3 regions of the Streptomyces sp. NPDC006140 genome follow, and region 3 is predicted to be linked to each of the others. Evidence: riboswitches for the same ligand, from Rfam matches in the RefSeq annotation. Region 3 holds a riboswitch; each other region holds the start of a gene.

Region 1 (4,384 bases), on a different contig from region 3:
GGTCGCCACGGGCGTCTATCAGTCCTGGCGGCAGGTCGGCTCGTGGGAGAACGTCTCCTCCACGGAGTACGGTAAGCTTCTCAGCGTCAAGGTCGCCGTCGTGGTCCTCCTGCTCGTCGCGGCCACACTCTCCCGCGACTGGACCGCGCGGCTGCTGCAGCAACGGTCAACGCGGGAAGCCTTCTCGGTTGCGGCGCCAGAACCCGTGCGCGTGGCCCAGACGGTGGGCGCCGGGGCTTCCTCCGACATGGATGGTCCCAGCGACGCGGGCAGCGCCGGAGCACCCTGCCCTCCCGCTTCCGCCGACAGCACCGCCTCGCCCGGCTCCGAGCCCGACCGATACCGGCGCGGCCTGCGCCGCTCGGTCGCCGCCGAAGCCCTCCTCGGCGCGGTCGTACTCGCAGTCACCACCCTGCTCACCGGAACCCAGCCCAGCCGCGCCGCCGTGGAGACCGCCACCGCGGCCGCCGCCTCCCAACTGCCCCCGGCCGCCGTGGTCACGATCCCGTTCGACCTCGGCACACCGAGCAACAAGGGCAAGGTCCAGATCACCCTGACCCCGGGGCAGGTGGGCGAGAACACGGTCCAGGCCCTGGTGTTCGCCTCCGACAACGGCGTCTCCACCGTGCCCGAGCTACGGCTCACCTTCACCCAGCGCGCCCAGAAGATCGGCCCGCTCGACGCGAAACTCGCCAACCGGGGCGGCTACTGGTGGACCGACAGCCTGCAACTGCCCATAGCAGGCACCTGGACCATGCAGCTCACTGTGCGCACCAGCGACGTGGACCAGGTCACGGTGTCGGACACCGTGACCATCCGGGAGCTGCCGACCCGGTCGACCGCGCCCTGACCCAGCCGGTCGTTCCGCAGAGCTCCCCGCGCGACCCTGACGCCCTCGAACGCCGGGTGGCCCCTGGAAACTGCCCAGGGGCCACCCGGCGTAGGTGCCTCGGCCTGTTAGGACACTGCCCTCACACCCGCTCCGGCACTGGGTGCGGTGACCGCCTTTCGGGTCAGGGCCCGCTCGGCCAGAAAGCCGAAGAGCAGTCCGAAGGCCGCCCACAGCACGGCCTGTACGCCGATCGAAGCGAGCCGGAACTCCCAGAGGTCGCCGGCCGGGAAGCCCTGGGGAACGTTCTCCCCGGACGGCAGGAAGACCATCGCGACAGCAACCAACGCGACGAAGGCAACCCCCGCGGCGATAGAGGCATTCCAGTTGCCCCACGCCGGAGCCAGGCGGCGGCCGAGCAGGACCGCGGCGATCCCCAGCAACACGCTCAGCGCGATCATCAGGAAGTACAGGATGGTGCGCTTGTCGAGCGTGTCGGGGTTGCCGACAGCGGGCGGGTTGGCCGGGTACTTGAGGATCGGAACCAGGTAGACGGTGAGGAATCCGGCGAGCGCCGTCAGCGCCGCCGTCGCCCGGGCGCCGAACCGGCCGATGCGGCCCAGGGCGAAGCAGAAGGCGAGGGCCGCGATGCCGCCGATGGCGACGCCGAAGACGAGGACGCCCGTTGCGAGCCCGGCCGTCGACTGCACGGACCTGCTGACCAGTTCCTCCCCGCCCTCGTGATGGGCGTTGGCCTCCTCGAAGGCGATGGCCGCATCCACAGGGCCCTCGCCCACCAGGTAGGCGAAGACGAAGGCGAGCACGCCGGCGCCGAGGCCGGCGAGCATGCCGCGCACCAGAAGGGTGCGTATGGTGACGGAGTCCATCGGCGTGTTCCCCAGTTCTCAGTGGCAGGGGAAGCCGAGCAGGTGACGTCCGTCGTGCACCCACTCGTGCACGCCCTCGCCGGAGAACAGCGCGGTGGCGCCCTGCTCGGCGCCGACGAAGTACAGCAGGACCAGCATCAGTACGCCGAAGAAGACGGCCCAGGGAGCGATGGCCCTGAGCGGCAGCGGTGTCGCGGCGGACGGGGCAACGGGGGCAGGGGCGGCAGTGGACTGCGCCATGGCGAGACCTCCTCGGGAACACGCGTCCCGCAATCGTGTGGAGCACTCGACGACGGCACCGGGTCTGACTCACCAAGCCCCTGACACCTCGTCAGGGGCCGTGGAACACAGTGGCGCGACCGTGCCGGACTTGCACCGGGCTTCCGCAACGCCGTCGTCCTTGTCGCTCCAGAGCGTACGGGCAACCGGTGATCCGGCCAATATGGCCTGCACCACCTACCATGTGCCGGTCCCTGGCAAACCCTGGAGGGATTCCTCGTGACCATCCGGTTGATGCTGCTGTGCGCCCCCGTGCCCTCGGGGCGGGAGACGCGCTTCGCCGACGGCCCCCTGGACGAGCGGGCCGTACAGCAGGCGCGCGCGGCGGCCGGGGCCCTGCCCGCGACCGGCGTCCGGTACACCGCGCCGTCACAGCGATGCCGGCAGACCGCCCAGGCCCTGGGGTGGGACGCCGCAGTGGAACCCGCCCTGTGCGACATCGGCGTGGGCTCCTGGCACGGTCGCACGCTCGATGAGGTCGCCGCCTCCGACCCGGCGGGGCTCGCCGCGTGGATGACCGACCCGGGCGCGGCGCCGCACGGCGGCGAAACCGTGGCCGACGTGTGCACGCGCGTCACCGCCTGGCTCGACACGCTGCAGGGCGAGTCCGGACCGGTTACGGCAGTGGTCGAGCAGGCGGTGACACGCGCGGCGGTGGTGTCCGTACTGGGCGCTCCGCATGCGTCCTTCTGGCGGATCGACATACCGCCACTGACTGCGGTGCACCTCACCGGCCGGGCGGGCCGGTGGAACCTGCGCCTCGGAGCCGCCATGTCCGCGGGCGCCTGAACCCGCCTGCGGGACAGGGTAATTGGGCCCCGCAGGCGAGTCAGGACTCGGTCGTCAGCCCTGCGACGAGGCGGAGCGACGGCGTGCCAGCCACCATCCGCCACCGCCGAGGACGAGCAGGGCCACGATGATCCCGCCGATGATCAGGCCCGTGGACGAGCCGTCGTCCTCCTCGGCTGCTTTCTCCTCGGCCTGCGGGGTCGCGGCCGGTGACGTGGGCGCGGTTTCCGACTGCGACGGGCTGGGCGTCGGGCTCGCGGTCGGGCTCGGGCTGACCGGCGTGGCGCCCGGTGCCGCTGCCTTGAGCTTCAGCACGGGGGCGGGCTGCCCGGGTTCCTCGCCGCCGTCCGGCAGCTCGATCCAGCGGGAGACCTTGCCATCGCTGTAGGTCTCGAGGGTCTTGAAGGCGAGCTCCTTGGCGTCCGGGAGCTGCCGGACCTTGATCTTGTGTTCGGCGTCGACGCCGGCCTTCAGTTCAGGGCCGCCGACGGTGTAACCATCGCTGATGGTCTTCAGCTTCCAGCCCTTGGGCGCCTCCTCGAGCTTTACGTCGGCGGGGTCGATGCCCTTGGGCAGGACGACGCGCAGCTCGGTGAAGCCGGCGGAAGCGGACTCCGCCTCCGAGACGAAGCTCAACGTGACGTTCTCGGCGAGGGCCTGCGCCTTGTCGGCCTCGACCTCGGCGTGGGCGGCGGCCGTCCCGGTCGCGGCGAGGGTGGCCGTCAGCGCGGCCGCGCCGATGACGGCGATACGGCGGGATGCGCGAGCGGCGAGGTGGTGCGTGGGCATGCGAATGCTCCTTGCTGATGAAGCCGGGCGGCCGAAGCCGGCCCCGGGGGAGGGATAGCCGGAGGGACGTTGGCGTGTCCCGGTGGTCCCCTGCGCACCAGCGCGTGTTGAAGAGCTCGTGTCCGTAAGGCGGCCGAGGGCTCGAAGCAGCCGGACAGCCGTACAGCGGGCGGTGCGAGACATACGCCGGTCATGAGACACGGTCTCGCCCAGGTCGCGACGGCGGCCATGACCCGGCGCACAGTGCGGGCGGCGATGCACGCCGTCGCCACGGCCGCGTCGGCCCGGTGCAGCAACCAACCCGCCGCCAGCGCGGCGACCACATGCGCGGCCGTCATCGCCGTCGAGGCGTGATGCCACGCGTGCCCGTCACCCTGCTCCATCGCCGGCTGGCCGGCATGTCCCGCCCCCGCGTGGTGAGTGCCGCCCGCCTGGGTCAGCCCGGCGTGCAGCACCCCCTGCGCCGCCAGGGTGCACACGACGACCGTGGGCAAGGACAGGCGGCGGCGGGCCAGCGGCCAGACGGCGGCGAACTGCGCCACGGCGAAGGCGGTCACCAGCCGCCACGGCACCGAGCCGTCGGCGACGGCGTGATGCCCGATCGCCGCGAGCACGCTGCCGGCCAGAGCGAACATGCCCGCGCGCACGCACGCACCCGCCCACCCGGACGGCACGCCTGCGGTCCCGGTGTCGGTCGCGGTCACACGATCACCTGGCACGGTCGCCCATCATCCTCCCCGGCACGCGCCCCTCAGACCGCTTGGCGGATCGCCTCGGCCAGCCGGTCGGGCGTGCGGGTGGACAGGTAAAG
Region 2 (4,384 bases), on a different contig from region 3:
AGGAGAGGATCAGGCCGAACCACGGCACGCCGCGTGCGTCGACCTTCTCGAACAGCTTCGGCGCGTAGCCGTTCTTGGAGAGGCCGAAGGAGACGCGGGAGGTGGCGGTGGTGTAGATCAGGCCGGTGCCGCCGGGGGAGACCACGGCGTCGAGGTACAGCACGACGCTCAGCCAGCCCAGGCCCACCAGGGTCGCCAGGCCCGCCCAGGGGCCGTCGATGCCCGGGAACTTGAGGTCGGCCCAGCCGTGCGCGAACGTGCTGTGGGGCAGCGCGGCGATGAACACGACCTGGAGCAGGACGTAGATGATCGCACCGATCGCGACCGAGCCGAGGGTCGCGCGCGGCAGGTCGCGCTTGGGGTTGCGGCTTTCCCCCGCGAGCTGGATCGCCTGCTCGAAGCCCAGCAGGGCGAAGATGATGCCGCTGGTGCTGATGGCGCTCAGCACACCCTTGGCGCCGAGCGGGGCGAAGCCCTCCGAGGTGAAGTTGCCCGGGTGGAAGTTGCCCACCGCGACCACGAAGATCGCGGCCAGCGGGACGGCGATCTTCCACCAGGTGGCCGCGCTGTTGGTGTGCGCCAACACCTTCACGCCGAGGAAGTTGACCGCGACGAAAACGGCCATCAGGAAGACAGCGACGATGAGACCGCTGGTCGTCAGGGTGCTGTCCTTCTGGTGCAGGAAGCCCTTCGCGAAGTCCCAGTGGCCGGCGTAGCCGATCATGGCCTCGACCTCGATCGGGGCCACGGTCGCCGCCTGCAGCCAGGCGAACCAGCCGAACGACATGCCGGCCAGGCCGCCGAACGCGTAGTGCGGATAACGGGCCGTGCCGCCCGCCACCGGGAACATACCGCCGAGCTCGGCGTGCACCAGCGCGAGGAGGACGATGGCGACGGCGCCGATCACCCACGAGATGATCGCGGCCGGACCGGCCATCATGACGGCGTTCTTGGCGCCGTAGAGCCAGCCGGAGCCGATGATGGAACCGACGGAGGCCCACATCAGCCCGATGAGCCCGACGTCCCGGCGCAGTCCGCCCGGACTCCCCTTCACCCCCGGTACCGCATGGTCGACGCTTACCATATTCTTAGGGGCCTCTCATGAAATGAACAGAGCGTTCAGCGTGCAAGAGGCCGTCAGGCTAGGAATCAATTGCCGACCGGCAGAAGACTGTTGCCGTGCATTTGACCGCGCACGGGGATTTCCTGGAGAAAGCTTCAGGAAATCTGTACGGGGAAATCAGGGAGCCGTTAAAGTCTCAGCCCAGTCGGGGGATCTCGATGGCCGGGCAGCGGTCCATCACCATCTCCAGACCCGCCGCGCGGGTCCGGTCGTACGCCGCCTCGTCGATGACGCCGAGCTGGAACCACACCGCCTGCGCGCCCTTCGCGACCGCCTCGTCCGCGACGGCCCCGGCGAGGTCGCTGTTCACGAAGACGTCCACGACGTCCACGTCGAAGGGGATGTCCGCCAGGCTCGCGTACCCCTGCTCCCCGTGCACCGACTCGGCCTTCGGGTGCACGGGCACGACGCGCTTGCCGAAGCGCTGGAGCACTTCGGCGACGCCGTACGCCGCGCGCTGCCGGTTCGACGACAGGCCCACCACGGCCCAGGTGTCGCCGAGCTCGGTGAGGATCCTGCGGACCGTTGCCTCGTCGCCGTACACCGGCGGCCTCCTCGGGAGTCGCGGAAGAGCTGCTGCCCGCACAACGACGCAGGGTGCGCGGTGATTCCCCGAGGGCCCCGTGATAGCTTGCCGAGGCCAGTCGAACCCATGTACGTGGGTCAGGGAATCCGGTGCGAATCCGGAACTGACGCGCAGCGGTGAGGGGGACGGGCGGGGCCTCGGCCACTGGACGGCGTGTGTGACGTCCGGGAAGGCGCCCCGCACCGGACGAACCCGAGTCCGAAGACCTGCTGGCGGCCCCCGCGGCCGTTTCGCGGCGGGGGAGCACCGTACGACCGGGCTCCGCGATCGAGCCCTCGACGACTGAGGACTGGTTCCCCGTGCCCCTCGCCCGACCCGCCCGTGCCGCCGTCCTGCTCGCGGCCGGCTCCCTGCTCCTGACCGGCTGCGGCGACGCGAAGCCCGCCCCCGCGAAGGCCGCCGCCGTCACCCTCGACAACTGCGGCCGCCAGGTACGCGTCGAGGCCCCGCCGCGCCACGCCGTCTCCCTCAACCAGGGCACCACCGAGATCCTGCTCTCCCTCGGCCTCGCCGACCGCCTCGCGGGCACGGCCACCTGGACCGACCCCGTGATGAAAGGACTGGAGAAGGCGAACGCCCGGGTGCCGCGCATCGCCGACGACAACCCCTCCTTCGAACGGGTCCTGGACACGGACCCCGACTTCGTCGCCGCGTCCTTCGTCTCCACCCTCGGCAAGGGCGGCGTCGCCACCCGCGAGCAGTTCGAGAAGCTCGGCGTGCCCACGTACGTCTCCCCGTCCGACTGCGCCGGCAAGGACAACTCGGGCGACGGCGACGGCGCGCGCGACAAGGTGCTCGGCATCGACACCGTCTACGGCGAAATACGGGACCTCGCCACCGTCTTCGGGGTACCGGAACGCGGCGACAAGCTGGTCGCCTCGCTCCAGCGGCGCATGCGCGAGGCCACCTCGGGCATCGACGCCTCCCACGTCACCCTCCTGTACTGGTTCGCCAACTCCGAGTCCCCCTACATGGCGGGCTGCTGCGGAGCGCCCGGCATCATCACCCGGGCCCTCGGCGCGAAGAACGTCTTCGACGACACGCACGAGGAGTGGCCGCAGGTCAACTGGGAGACGGTCGCCGACCGCGACCCGGACGTCCTCGTCATCGGCGACCTGACCCGCAGGTCGCAGACCGCCGAGTCGGCCGCGAAGAAGATCGCCTTCCTGGAGTCCAACCCGGCCACGAAGAACATGGACGCGGTCCGGCACAAGCGGTACGTACTGCTCAGCGGGCAGGCCATGAACCCGACCATCCGCACGGTCGAGGGCGTGGAGCAGGTCGCCGCCGGACTGCGCGAGTTCGGGCTCGCGAAGTGACCGTGCGCGGCCTGGTGCTCGGTACCGGAGGGGCCCTGTTGCTGGTCGTCTCCGTGGCCCTGGCGATCACCGTCGGTCCGGCCGACATCCGGGTCGCGGACGTCTGGTCCGTCGTCGCGGCCCACCTGGGGCTCGGCACCTCCGACCTGACGCCGATCCGGGACGGGATCGTCTGGCAGCTGCGGCTGCCGCGCACCCTCCTCGCGGCCGTGTGCGGAGCCGGACTCGCCGTGTGCGGGGCCGTGATGCAGTCGCTGCTGCGCAACCCGCTCGCCGATCCCTTCGTGCTCGGGGTGTCCTCGGGCGCCTCCACCGGCGCGGTCGTGGTCGTCGTGCTCGGCGTGGGCGGCGGGGCCGTATCGGTCTCCGCCGGGGCGTTCCTCGGCGCCCTGCTGTCGTTCGCGCTGGTGCTGCTGCTCAGCCACACCCTCGGCGGCACCACCGACCGGGTCGTCCTGGCGGGCGTCGCGGCCATGCAGCTCTTCTCCGCGCTCACCTCCTTCGTCGTGATGACGGCCGCCGACGCCGAGACGACCCGGGGTGTGCTGTTCTGGCTGCTCGGCTCGCTCGGCGGCGCGGGCTGGACCGACGTCCGGCTCTGCCTGGCCGTCCTCGCCGTGGCGCTCGTGGTGTGCCTGTCCCACGCCCGTACGCTCGACGCCTTCGCCTTCGGGCAGGACGCGGCGGCCGCGCTCGGGGTGTCCGTGGCCCGTACCCGCCTGGTGCTGCTGTGCGCCACGGCCCTGCTCACGGCCGCGCTGGTCAGCTCGGCCGGGGCGATCGGCTTCGTCGGGCTGGTCCTGCCGCACGCCGCCCGGGCGCTGGCAGGCCCCGGCCACGTCCGGCTGCTGCCGGTCACGGCCCTGGCCGGCGCGGTGTTCCTGGTGTGGGTCGACACCCTCGCCCGGACCGTCCTCGATCCGCAGGAGGTGCCGGTGGGAGTGGTGACGTCGCTGATCGGGGTGCCGGCGTTCGTGGCGGTGCTGTACCGGACGCGGAGGGCGCGATGAGCGAAGTGCCCCAAGTGGCTCCCGCGGAAAGCGGGCTCCGCGCCGACCGGGTGGGCCGCCGGGCCGACGGGCGCCTCATCCTCGACGGAGTCGTCCTCGCACCCGAGACCGGCTCCACCGTCGGCCTCCTCGGACCCAACGGCTCCGGCAAGTCGACCCTGCTGCGGCTGCTGGCCGGGCTGATCGCACCGACGGCCGGAGTCGTCACCCTCGACGGCACGCCGCTGGGCGACCTGCCCCGCCGTACGGTCGCCCGCCGCCTCGCGGTCGTCGAGCAGCAGTCGGACACGCAGGTCGAGTTGAGCGTCGAGGACGTCGTACGGCTCGGCCGGGTGCCGCACCGCCG
Region 3 (4,384 bases):
GCCAGCGGGAGCAGGACGTCACGCCCGGTTCGAGCAGTTCCAGACCGTCGAAGTAGCGCGCGATCTGCTCGGGGCTGCGCAGGATGTACGGGATCGAACCGCCGTCGTTGTACTGCCGGATGGCCCTGACGTAGTCCTCGCTGGTGTCGGTGGAGTCGTAACTCACGAGGTAGCTGCCCGAGGGCAGGGCGGCCACCAGCTCCCGCACGATGGAGCGCGCCTCGTCGTGGTCCTCGATGTGGCCGAGGATGCCCATCAGCATGAGGGCGACGGGCCGGTCGAAGTCCAGCGTCTTCCCGGCTTCCCGGATGATCGTGCCCGGCTCGCGCAGGTCGGCGTCGACGTAGTTGGTGACGCCCTCGGGTGTGCTGGTGAGCAGCGCGCGGGCGTGGGCCAGGACCAGCGGGTCGTTGTCGACGTAGACGATCCGGCTCTCCGGGGCCACCCGCTGGGCGATCTGGTGGGTGTTGTCGACGTTGGGCAGCCCGGTGCCGATGTCGAGGAACTGGCGGATGCCCTCCTCGGCGGCCAGGTGGCGCACGGCGCGGGCGAGGAAGTAGCGGGCGGCGCGGGCGCCGGTCTCGATGCCGGGGAAGATGTCGCGGAACGCGTCACCGGCCACCCGGTCGACCTCGTAGTTGTCCTTCCCGCCCAGCCAGTAGTTCCAGATCCGGGCCGAGTGCGGCACCGAGGTGTCGATCTTGGGGAACGGCTCCTGCTCGGGGTTCTCCGCCTGGTCGGTCATGGACGCTCCTGCGTGTGGTCGGGAAGGCCAACGTTAGCTTGTCCGCGCCGTGGAGAGGATCAACTCCTCGGCGGTTCCCAGGAGTTCGACTTCCGTCTCGGTCATGGTGGGGTTGGCGGCCCGGCGGCGCAGGGCTTCGGCCAGGGCCGGCCGGGTGAGCGGCGACGGACCGGCGAGGAGGGCGGTCAGCATGACCTCGGCGAGTGCCGAGAGCGAGTCGCCGGCGACGGCGGCCTGCGCGAGGACCACCGCGGACGCCGCCCAGTCCAGGCCCGGGTCGCCCTCCGCCGCGTCGGACCAGTCGATGACGCGGGGGCCGTCGGGCGTGAGGATCACGTTCTCCGGGTGCAGGTCCAGGTGGAGGACGCGGACGGCCGGGTCGGTGGAGCGCAGCGCGGGCACGGCGTGCAGCTCGCGCAGCAGCCGGGCGAGGAGCGAGCCCGCCTCCGTCCCGTCCAGGGTGCCCGCGAGGCACGCCTGGAGCACGGTCGGGCCGGAGAGCCGTTCCATCACCAGGTCGGTGCGCGAACCGGACGGGCGGACCCGGGGAACCGGGTAGCCGTGGGCGTGCACATGCGCCATCACCGCGCCCTCGGCCGCCGCGTCGCCGCCGCCCTCCCGCTCGCGGCGCAGCACCCACGCCTGGTCGATCTCGTAGACGTCGGCGCGGCGGCCGGAGCCGAGCAGCTTCCCCGGTGGTGTGGTCGGCATGCGTCGAAGCTACCGCCGCCCACCCGGCGCCCTCGGCCGGTTTCCTACGTGCGGGTACAGTGAGCGGGTCGTCATCACACCCGTACGGGGGGAAGCCGGTGCAATTCCGGCGCTGACCCGCAACCGTGAAACCGCCGGCCCACGGCGGTGAGCCGGATCGCCCCGTACGGTTCGTGACCGGCTCGCGTGCCCGGCAGCCCGCCGGTGCACGGCACCGTCGAGGTATACGGAGCCGAGCCGCCGGGGTGTCCCGTGCTGCCCGGCTCCCCCACAGGGAGAGGCACCCGCCGATCATGAACGTCCGCCGCAGCGCCGCGGTCCTGGCCGCCGTCGCCGTGATCGGCGCCGCCGCGCCGGCCACCGCCGCCCCGTCCCCCTCGCCGTCCCAGGCGTTCCCCTCCGCCCTGTACGGCGACAAGGACCCGAAGTTCGACGGCGTCTGGCGCCAGTCGCTCGCGCTGCTCGCGCAGGACACGGTCGGGGTGAAGCCGGCGGCGAAGTCCGTGGAGTGGCTGGTGCGCCAGCAGTGCGCGGACGGCGGGTTCGCCTCGTACCGGCCCGACCCGGCCACGGCGTGCGACGCGAAGACCATGCTCGACACCAACGCCACGTCCGCCGCCGTGCAGGCGTTGGCCGCGCTCGGCGGCCACGACGACGTCACGGCCAAGGCCGTCGACTGGCTGAAGTCCGTCCAGAACGAGGACGGCGGCTGGGGCTACGCGGCGGGCGGCGCCAGCGACACCAACTCGACGTCGGTCGTCATCGGCGCGCTCACCGCCGTGGGCGAGAAGCCGGACCGGGTCGAGAAGGGTGGCAAGTCGCCCTACGACGCGCTGCTGAAGCTCGCGCTGCCCTGCGGCGGGGACGGCGACGGCGCGTTCGCGTTCCAGCCGGACAAGAAGGGCGAGCTGACCGCCAACGCGGACGCCACGGCGGCGGGGGTGCTGGGCGCGCTGGGCCGGGGCATGGTGGTGAAGCCGGGCGGGAAGTCCGACGCGGCGTGCGCGCAGCCGCGTACGCCGGAGCAGGCGGCGGCGAACGGGGCCGCGTATCTCACGTCCGCCCTCGGCAAGGACGACGACCACCTGATGTCCGCCCTGGCGGGTGCCGAGCCGCAGCCCGATTACGGCAACACCGCCGACGCCGTCGTCGCGCTCGCCGCGCACGGTGACACCGCGCAGGCGGAGAAGTCCCTGCGCTGGCTGGAGAAGAACGCCGCGAGCTGGGCCGCCCAGAACGGTCCCGCCGCCTACGCCCAGCTGATCCTCGCCGCGCACGCGACGGGCACGGACCCGCGCGACTTCGGCGGCGCGGACCTGGTGAAGCAGCTGAACGCGACGGGCCCGGCCCCGCAGGGCGCCGCAAAGGCCGACGCGGACGCCAAGGACGAGAAGCAGGACTCCAACTCCGTGTTCGGCGTGTGGTGGTACGTCGGCGTCTGCCTCGTCGCCGGGATCGGCATCGGGTTCCTGTTCACCGGCCGCCGGAAGCAGCAGCTGTGATCCGCCGGGCCGTTGTCCTCCTGCTGGCCTCGCTCCTGCTGTGCGCGGGGGCGGGGCAGGCGCAGGCCGCGGGCTACCGGTACTGGTCGTTCTGGGAGCGCGACGGCGACCGCTGGGTCTACGCGACCCAGGGCCCGTCCATGGCCCGCCCCTCGGACGGTGACGTCCAGGGCTTCCGGTTCGCGGTGAGCGAGGACTCCTCCGATGCGGCCCGGCCGCGCGGTACGGCCGACTTCGCGTCGATCTGCGGGAAGACGCCGGCCAGGGACGGCCGGAAGCGCGTCGCCCTGCTCCTCGACTTCGGCACCCCCGCGGACGCCCCCAAGGGCGAAACCCCGCCCTCCGCGAGAACGGCCTGCGCCCAGGTCTCCCCCGACGCGACGACGGCACAGGCCCTGGCGGCGGTGGCCGGGCCGCTGCGCTACGACACGAACGCCCTGCTGTGCGCGATCTCGGGCTACCCGGAGCGGGGCTGCGGCGAGCAGGTGTCGGAGAAGCAGCGGAGGCCGGCGGCGGAGAAGAAGGAACAGCCGGACGACGGCCCGTCCCTGGGCCTGCTGGCGGGCATCGCGGTGGTGGCGCTCCTGGGCGGGGCGGCGGTCTGGCAGGTACGCCGGCGTGGGTAGGTCGCTCCACCCCGGCGCCTGGTGGCTGTGGGCCCTGGCCCTCGGTACCGCGGCCACCCGCACCACCAACCCCCTCCTGCTCGCCCTCCTCGTCGCCGTCTCCGCGTACGTCGTGGCCACCCGCCGCCCCGACACCCCCTGGTCCCGCTCCTACGGAGCGTTCGTCAAACTCGCCCTCGCCGTGCTGCTGATCCGCCTGCTCTTCGCGACGCTCCTCGGCTCCCCCATCCCCGGCACGCACACCCTGTTCTCCCTCCCCGAAGTCGCCCTGCCCGCCTGGGCGCAGGGCATCCGCCTCGGCGGCGCGGTCACGGCGGAGGCCCTCGTCTTCGCCCTGTACGACGGCCTGAAACTGGCCACGCTGCTCATCTGCGTCGGCGCCGCGAACGCCCTCGCCAACCCCTCCCGCCTGCTCAAGTCCCTCCCGGGGGCGCTCTACGAGATGGGCGTCGCGGTGGTCGTGGCGCTCACCTTCGCTCCGCACCTCATCGCCGACGTCCAGCGGCTGCGCGCAGCACGCCGTCTGCGCGGCCGCCCGGACCAGGGCGTACGGGGCCTGCTGCAGGTGGGCCTGCCGGTCCTGGAGGGCGCCCTGGAGCGCTCGGTCTCCCTCGCCGCCGCGATGGACGCCCGCGGCTACGGCCGTACCGCGCGAGTCCCCGCCGCCGTACGCCGCACCACCGCCGCCCTCACCCTCGGCGGCCTGCTCGGCGTCTGCGCGGGAACGTACGGGCTCCTCACGGCCGAGGGCGGCAGCTACGGCGTCCCTGTGCTCCTCGTCGGCCTCGCCGCCGCCCTCG

Evidence for each region. Region 3 has a riboswitch for cobalamin ahead of ABZ386_RS02550 (prenyltransferase/squalene oxidase repeat-containing protein). Riboswitches for the same ligand answer to the same signal wherever they lie in the genome.
Region 1: linked by a shared signal. The riboswitch ahead of ABZ386_RS38245 (CbtB-domain containing protein) and the one ahead of ABZ386_RS02550 (prenyltransferase/squalene oxidase repeat-containing protein) in region 3 are both predicted to bind cobalamin.
Region 2: linked by a shared signal. The riboswitch ahead of ABZ386_RS05630 (ABC transporter substrate-binding protein) and the one ahead of ABZ386_RS02550 (prenyltransferase/squalene oxidase repeat-containing protein) in region 3 are both predicted to bind cobalamin.

Annotation. Positions count from the first base shown of each region.
Region 1 is NZ_JBEXTS010000023.1:43,061-47,444, reverse strand. It holds gene ABZ386_RS38255 (copper resistance protein CopC) at 1-850, shown strand, start outside; gene ABZ386_RS38250 (CbtA family protein) at 958-1,716, opposite strand; gene ABZ386_RS38245 (CbtB-domain containing protein) at 1,735-1,956, opposite strand; cobalamin riboswitch at 1,998-2,162, opposite strand; gene ABZ386_RS38240 (histidine phosphatase family protein) at 2,215-2,784, shown strand; gene ABZ386_RS38235 (DUF1775 domain-containing protein) at 2,839-3,573, opposite strand; gene ABZ386_RS38230 (hypothetical protein) at 3,507-4,277, opposite strand; gene ABZ386_RS38225 (DUF3093 domain-containing protein) at 4,325-4,384, opposite strand, start outside.
Region 2 is NZ_JBEXTS010000002.1:91,459-95,842, forward strand. It holds gene ABZ386_RS05620 (APC family permease) at 1-1,084, opposite strand, end outside; gene ABZ386_RS05625 (CoA-binding protein) at 1,260-1,667, opposite strand; cobalamin riboswitch at 1,748-1,938, shown strand; gene ABZ386_RS05630 (ABC transporter substrate-binding protein) at 2,009-3,028, shown strand; gene ABZ386_RS05635 (iron chelate uptake ABC transporter family permease subunit) at 3,025-4,038, shown strand; gene ABZ386_RS05640 (ABC transporter ATP-binding protein) at 4,035-4,384, shown strand, end outside.
Region 3 is NZ_JBEXTS010000001.1:535,948-540,331, reverse strand. It holds gene ABZ386_RS02560 (SAM-dependent methyltransferase) at 1-745, opposite strand, end outside; gene ABZ386_RS02555 (phosphotransferase) at 779-1,456, opposite strand; cobalamin riboswitch at 1,505-1,637, shown strand; gene ABZ386_RS02550 (prenyltransferase/squalene oxidase repeat-containing protein) at 1,750-2,958, shown strand; gene ABZ386_RS02545 (SCO2322 family protein) at 2,955-3,584, shown strand; gene ABZ386_RS02540 (energy-coupling factor transporter transmembrane component T) at 3,577-4,384, shown strand, end outside.